Ciceribacter thiooxidans: one gene and its partner. The protein of the gene in region 2 interacts with the protein of the main gene of each other region in a pairwise test. Links are inferred from orthologs where the notes say so. Each region holds a gene or a part of one and is shown on either strand. Other genes may lie near its edges. The genes, in order: nuoG and H4I97_RS00500.

What was found.
Region 1: the proteins of H4I97_RS00500 (region 2) and nuoG interact in binary tests that used the Escherichia coli proteins (3 or more experiments, as listed by UniProt). The link is inferred for Ciceribacter thiooxidans from one-to-one orthologs.

What each region holds. Positions count from the first base shown.
Region 1 is NZ_CP059896.1:2,038,865-2,042,168, forward strand. What follows is about bases 276-3,262. They hold nuoG (NADH-quinone oxidoreductase subunit NuoG), read right to left. Parts: upstream 2,817-3,262; coding sequence 735-2,816; downstream 276-734. Other genes in these bases: nuoH (NADH-quinone oxidoreductase subunit NuoH), read right to left, coding at 276-722; H4I97_RS09825 (NADH-quinone oxidoreductase subunit E), read right to left, coding at 2,999-3,262. Also shown: more of nuoH, read right to left, coding at 1-275; more of H4I97_RS09825, read right to left, coding at 3,263-3,304. UniProt on the Escherichia coli protein: NDH-1 shuttles electrons from NADH, via FMN and iron-sulfur (Fe-S) centers, to quinones in the respiratory chain. The immediate electron acceptor for the enzyme in this species is believed to be ubiquinone.
Region 2 is NZ_CP059896.1:116,404-119,468, forward strand. The notes cover bases 205-2,952. They hold H4I97_RS00500 (formate dehydrogenase subunit gamma), read left to right. Parts: upstream 205-1,212; coding sequence 1,213-1,692; downstream 1,693-2,952. Other genes in these bases: H4I97_RS00495 (LysR family transcriptional regulator), read left to right, coding at 205-1,009; H4I97_RS00505 (formate dehydrogenase beta subunit), read left to right, coding at 1,689-2,952. In the rest of the region: H4I97_RS00490 (ArsR/SmtB family transcription factor), read left to right, coding at 1-49; more of H4I97_RS00495, read left to right, coding at 116-204; more of H4I97_RS00505, read left to right, coding at 2,953-3,065. UniProt on the Escherichia coli protein: NDH-1 shuttles electrons from NADH, via FMN and iron-sulfur (Fe-S) centers, to quinones in the respiratory chain. The immediate electron acceptor for the enzyme in this species is believed to be ubiquinone.

The DNA of each region.
Region 1 (3,304 bases), 1.9 Mb from region 2 along the record:
ACCATGAAGCCGGCGACCAGTTCCGATTCCGCTTCCGGCAGGTCGAAGGGCGGGCGGTTCGTCTCGGCGAGCGCCGAGATGAAGAAGACGATGAACATCGGGAACAGCGCCAGCCAGTGCCAGTCGAGGAAGGAGCTCGGCATGCCGAGCATGGTGCCAATACCGTCCTTCTGGGCATAGACGATGTCCGAGAGATTGAGCGAACCGACGCAAAGCAGGACGGTGACGATCACGAAGCCGATCGAGACTTCATAAGACACCATCTGCGCTGCCGAGCGCAGCGCGCCGAGGAACGGATACTTCGAGTTCGAAGCCCAGCCGCCCATGATGATGCCGTAGACTTCGAGCGAGGAGATCGCGAAGACGTAGAGGATGCCGACATTGATGTTGGCGATCACCCAGCCGTCGGCGAGCGGCACGACCGCCCAGGTGGCGAGTGCCAGCATCACGGCAACGAGCGGCGCGAGTAGGAAAACGCCCTTGTTGGAGCCGGCCGGAATGACCGGTTCCTTGAAGACGAATTTCAGCAGGTCGGCGAAGGACTGGAAGAGACCCCACGGACCGACGACGTTCGGACCGCGGCGCATCTGCACGGCTGCCCAGATCTTGCGGTCGGCAAGCAGGACATAGGCAATGAACAGCAGCAGGGCGACCAGCAGCAGCAGCGACTGGGCGATCATGATGGCCGCCGGCCAGACATAGGTTGAAACGAAAGAATCCATGTTCCCCTGCCCTTACTCTGCCGCAGCCTTGAAATTGTTGCGGGCCAATGCCGAGCATTCGGCCATCACGGCCGAAGCACGCGCGATCGGGTTCGTCAAATAGAAGTCTTTGATCGGTGACGCAAACCCGGATTTGGTCATCTGCCCGGCTTTTTTCGCAAGCGCGGCAATTTCGTCACCCGAACCTGTCGCGATCTCGTCAATCTCGGCGAAATGCGGGTAAGCGGCATGGAGCTTGGCGCGAAGGGCCTGCAGTGAGTCGAACGGCAGCTTCTTGCCGAGCACGTCGGAAAGGGCGCGGATGATGGCCCAGTCCTCGCGGGCCTCGCCCGGCGCGAAGCCGGCGCGGTTGCCCATTTGGACGCGACCCTCGGTGTTGACCCAGATGCCGGACTTTTCCGTATAGGCGGCACCCGGCAGGATGACGTCGGCGCTGTGTGCACCGGCATCGCCGTGGCTGCCGATATAGACGGTGAACGTCGACCCCTTCTTGCCGAAGTCGAGCTCGTCGGCGCCGAGCAGGAAGAGCACGTCCATCGAGCCCAGCATGGCGACGGCGGACGTACCGTTCGCACCCGGCACGAAGCCGAGGTCGAGGCCACCGACGCGAGCGGCAGCGGTGTGCAGGACGGAAAGGCCGTTCCATTCCGGCGAGACGGCTCCGACGGCGGTCGCGAGCTTTGCGACGTTTGCGAGGACGGCGGCACCGTCTTCACCGGCGAGAGCCCCCTGCCCTACGATGATCATCGGGGCCTTGGCATTTTTCAGCGCATCGACGAAGGCGCCCTTGCCGGCGACGAGGTCGGCGAGCGTCTCGGAGCCTGCACCGAGGTAGTCGTACTGGTAGCGCAGTTCGCCGGCTTCCCCGATCACGCCAATCGGGAAGCCGCCGCGGCGCCAGCGCTTGCGGATGCGGGCGTTGAGGACAGCCGCTTCGAAGCGCGGATTGGCGCCGACGATGAGCAGCGCGTCAGCAGCTTCGATGCCTTCGATCGTCGGGTTGAAGATATAGGTTGAGCGGCCGAGCGACGGATCGAGGGCGGCACCGTCCTGGCGACAATCGAGATTGGTCGAGCCGAGAGAGGTAACGAGCTCCTTCAACGCGTACATTTCCTCGACCGATGCGAGATCGCCGGCGATCGCGCCGATCTTGTCGGCGGTGGTCGCGGCAACGGCGGCCTTGACAGCGGCAAATGCCTCGCTCCAGGTCGCCAGCTGAAGGCGGCCGTCACGGCGGACATAGGGCCGGTCGAGGCGCTGGGTCTTCAGGCCGTCCCAGATGAAGCGGCTCTTGTCGGAAATCCACTCTTCGTTGATCGCCTCGTTGACGCGCGGCATGATGCGCATGACTTCGCGACCGCGGGTGTCGACGCGGATGGCCGAGCCGAGCGCGTCCATGACGTCGATCGATTCGGTCTTGCCGAGTTCCCACGGACGGGCGGTGAAGGAGAACGGCTTCGAGGTCAGTGCGCCGACCGGGCAGAGATCAATGACGTTGCCCTGCAACTCAGAGGTCATCGCCTGCTCGAGATAGGTGGTGATCTCGGCATCCTCGCCACGGCCGATCAGGCCGAGTTCGGCGATGCCGGCGACTTCGGTGGTGAAGCGGACGCAGCGCGTGCAGTGGATGCAGCGGTTCATCACGGTCTTGACGAGCGGGCCGATATACTTGTCCTCGACGGCGCGCTTGTTTTCCGTATAGCGCGAGCTGTCGACGCCGAAGGCCATCGCCTGGTCCTGCAGGTCGCATTCGCCGCCCTGGTCGCAGATCGGGCAATCGAGCGGATGGTTGATCAGCAGGAACTCCATCACGCCTTCGCGGGCCTTCTTGACCATCGGCGTGTTGGTGAAGACTTCCGGCAGCTCGCCGTTCGGGCCGCCGCGGATATCGCGCACGCCCATGGCGCAGGAGGCCGCCGGCTTCGGCGGGCCGCCCTTCACCTCGACGAGGCACATACGGCAATTGCCGGCAACCGACAGCCGTTCATGGAAACAAAAGCGCGGGACTTCGGCGCCGGCTTCCTCGCACGCCTGCAGCAGCGTGAAATGATCCGGGACTTCGATCTCTTTACCGTCGACTTTCAGCTTTGCCATATTCGCCTTCCTGCCTCACGCATAGTGCGCATTGCACCGCAGCTTTCGCAGCGGCAAGCGGAACCGGCCAACCTGCATTGGCTCGTCCCCGCCGTTTAATTCCTCTCCCCGACTCCGCTTGACGAAGCCGAAGATATTGACCTTCGCAAACCGCGGACCGCCCTGCAGGGTCGTCCCGATTCCTATTTCCTGCCCCGCGCCAACTTGCGGGCTTGACCTGCCCAGTCGTCGCGGACGGCGCGGCCGTCCAGACCGATCGCCTGATCGAGCGCTTCGAGATCCGCAGCATCGAGCGCTGCGAGATCCGCAAAAAGCCGAATGCCGCGACCGTTCAGCACCTGCTCGAGCTTCGGGCCGATGCCTTCGATCCGCTTCAGGTCGTCGACCTTGCCCTTCGCCTTTGTCGGCCTTGCGGCCGCCGCCGGCTTCTCCGCAGCCGCCACCTTGCCGGTGTCGGAGGACTTAACCGCCGTCGCCTTGCGCGCAGC
Region 2 (3,065 bases):
CGTTCTTTACCGGATGTATTGCGAGCCGGAAGGCAATAATCGCTCTTGATCGCTATCCTGTCGCCGCTTCCCGCGCCGACGAGAGCTGTGCTATTCCTCATGCGGAGGAGCGGCAATGATCGACAAGCTGGAATTCTTTATCGCCCTGGCGCGTGAGCGACATTTCGGGCGAGCGGCCGAGGAGTGCGGGATTTCGCAGCCTACGCTTTCGGCCGCCATTCGCCAGCTCGAAGATCAGCTCGGAGTGGTTTTGGTCCAGCGCGGTTCCCGTTTTCAGGGGTTGACGCCGGAAGGACAGCGTGTGCTCGAATGGGCGCGTCGCATCGTCGGCGACACCCGGACGATGCGTGAGGAGATGCGGGCCGCCCGTCACGGGTTGGCCGGACATGTCCGGATCGCAGCCATTCCGACAGCGCTCGCCATAGTCCCGAAGATTACGGAGCCCTTCCAGGTCAAACACCCGGATGTGACCTTCTCTGTGATTTCTAGGACATCACTGCAGGTCCTGAGCCAGCTCGAGAACTTCGAGGTCGATATTGGCATCACCTATCTCGACAACGAACCGCTTGGCCGCGTCAGTATGGTGCCGCTCTATGCGGAGCGCTACCACCTCATCACGGCCTCGGACTCGCCACTGGCCGATCGCGAAACTGTGACCTGGCGCGAGGTTGCCGATCTTCGGCTTTGTCTATTGACCGCGGACATGCAGAACCGTCGCATCATCAATCAGCATATGGCCGAAGCAGGCGTTGTGCCGCAGCCTACGCTCGAATCAAACTCAATGATCGTGCTCTTCTCGCATATCCGCACCGGACGATGGGCCTCGATCATGCCGAAGAACGTTGCGGAATCCTTCGGTTTTTCCGCCGGTATCCGAATGATTCCTCTCGTGGAGCCGGAGGCGGAGCATGTCGTCGGTCTTGTCGCGCAGCATCGTGAGCCGTTCACCCCGCTCGTTTCAGCCTTGCTGCACGAAGGCCGCAGGCTGGCGGAGGTCGAAGCGTTTTGATAGTTTTTATCTATCGATCAACGAAACACCATTATTGACCCCGACGCCCCCAGTCGGCGATCCTTGCTGCTATAATCAGCGGACAGCGAAGGTTTCCGGTCTCGCGCACTGAGCAGCAAAGCTACTGAACAGAAGACCGGCACGCCCAAACGGTTCAACACGACCCGCTGAAGCCATTTCGTGTCGGTTTGGGAGGACTGATCATGAATATACGGTCATCGGTGGATGACATCTTGTCTCGCACGAGTGCGATCGTCGAAGAGCACAAGCGTTCGGAAGGGCCCTTGCTGCCAATCTTGCATGCGGTCCAGGAAGCGTTTGGCTTCATTCCGGAAGATGCAAAGCCACTCATTGCGCAAGCCCTCAATCTTTCACGCGCCGAAGTACATGGCGTCGTTTCCTTCTACCACGATTTCCGTTCGGAACCTTCCGGTCGGCATGTGCTCAAGCTCTGTCGCGGAGAGGCGTGCCAGTCGATGGGGGCGGACCGGCTTGCGGATGAGTTGAAACGGCTGCTCGACGTGGAGTGGGGTGGCACGACGGCGGACGGTGCTGTGACCGTCGAGCCGGTTTTCTGTCTGGGCTTATGCGCCTGTGCGCCATCGGCCATGCTCGATGGTCAGGTGCATGGCCGGCTGGACGGCGAAAGCTGCGCTGCACTGATCGCGGAGGTGCGCCGATGACCATAACCGTTTTCGTCCCCTGTGATGCTGCCGCCCTTGCGGTGGGCGCAGACAAGGTTGCCGCGGCGATTTCCCGCGAGATCGAAGCGCGCGGTGTCGACGCCCGCGTCGTTCGCAACGGTTCTCGCGGGCTTCTCTGGCTTGAACCGATGGTGGAAGTCAGAACCGAGCATGGACGCATCGCCTACGGGCCGGTAACGCCGGGCGACGTACCGGAACTGTTTGCTGCGGATTTCCTGCGGGGAGGAGCGCATCCGCTGTGTCAGGGACGGACCAGAGACATTCCGTTCCTGCGCAATCAGACGCGCCTCACCTTTGCCCGTTGCGGTGTCACCGATCCCCTGTCGCTCGATGACTTCCGCGCCTATAGCGGCCTCAAGGGGCTCGAAAAGGCGCTGGCGATGTCTCCCGGCGAAATCGTTGCCGCGGTCACCGAGAGCGGCTTGCGCGGCCGCGGTGGCGCGGGCTTCCCGACCGGCATCAAGTGGAAGACGGTTCTGGATGCCCCGGGCACGACGAAATACATCGTCTGCAATGCCGACGAGGGAGATTCCGGAACGTTTTCGGACCGCATGGTCATGGAAGGCGATCCGTTCATGCTGATCGAAGGCATGATCATCGCCGGGATGGCAACCGGTGCGACCAAGGGGTACATCTACACCCGGTCCGAGTATCCGCACGCCATCGAGACGATGCGACGGGCGATTACGATCGCTCGGGAGGCAAATCTTCTCGGTCCCTCCATCCTCGGGTCCGGCCGGGCCTTCGACCTGGACGTTCGCGAAGGCGCGGGCGCCTATGTCTGCGGCGAGGAGACGTCCCTGCTGAACAGCCTCGAAGGCAAGCGCGGGATCGTCAGGGCAAAGCCGCCGCTACCGGCCCTGCAAGGGCTCTTCGGCTGTCCGACGGTGGTGAACAATGTGATCTCGCTGGCGTCCGTTCCCGTCATTCTTGACCGTGGACCGGCCTTTTATCGGGATTTCGGCGTCGGCCGCTCCCATGGCACGATCCCTATCCAGCTTGCGGGTAACGTCAAGCACGGTGGCCTCTATGAGACGGCATTCGGCCTTTCGCTCGGCGAAATCGTCAACGATATCGGCGGGGGCACCTTGAGCGGGCGTCCGGTCAAGGCCGTGCAGGTCGGCGGCCCACTCGGAGCCTACTTCCCGCCCTCGCTTTTCGATACGGTCTTCGACTACGAGGCCTTTGCCGCTCGCGACGGTCTCATCGGGCACGCGGGTATCGTCGTTTTCGACGACACCGTCGACATGCTGAAGCAGGCGCGTTTCGCCATGGAGTTCTGCGCGATCGAAAGTTGCGGCAAGTGCACACCTTGTCGGATCGGCTCGACACGTGGCGTCGAAACGGTCGAC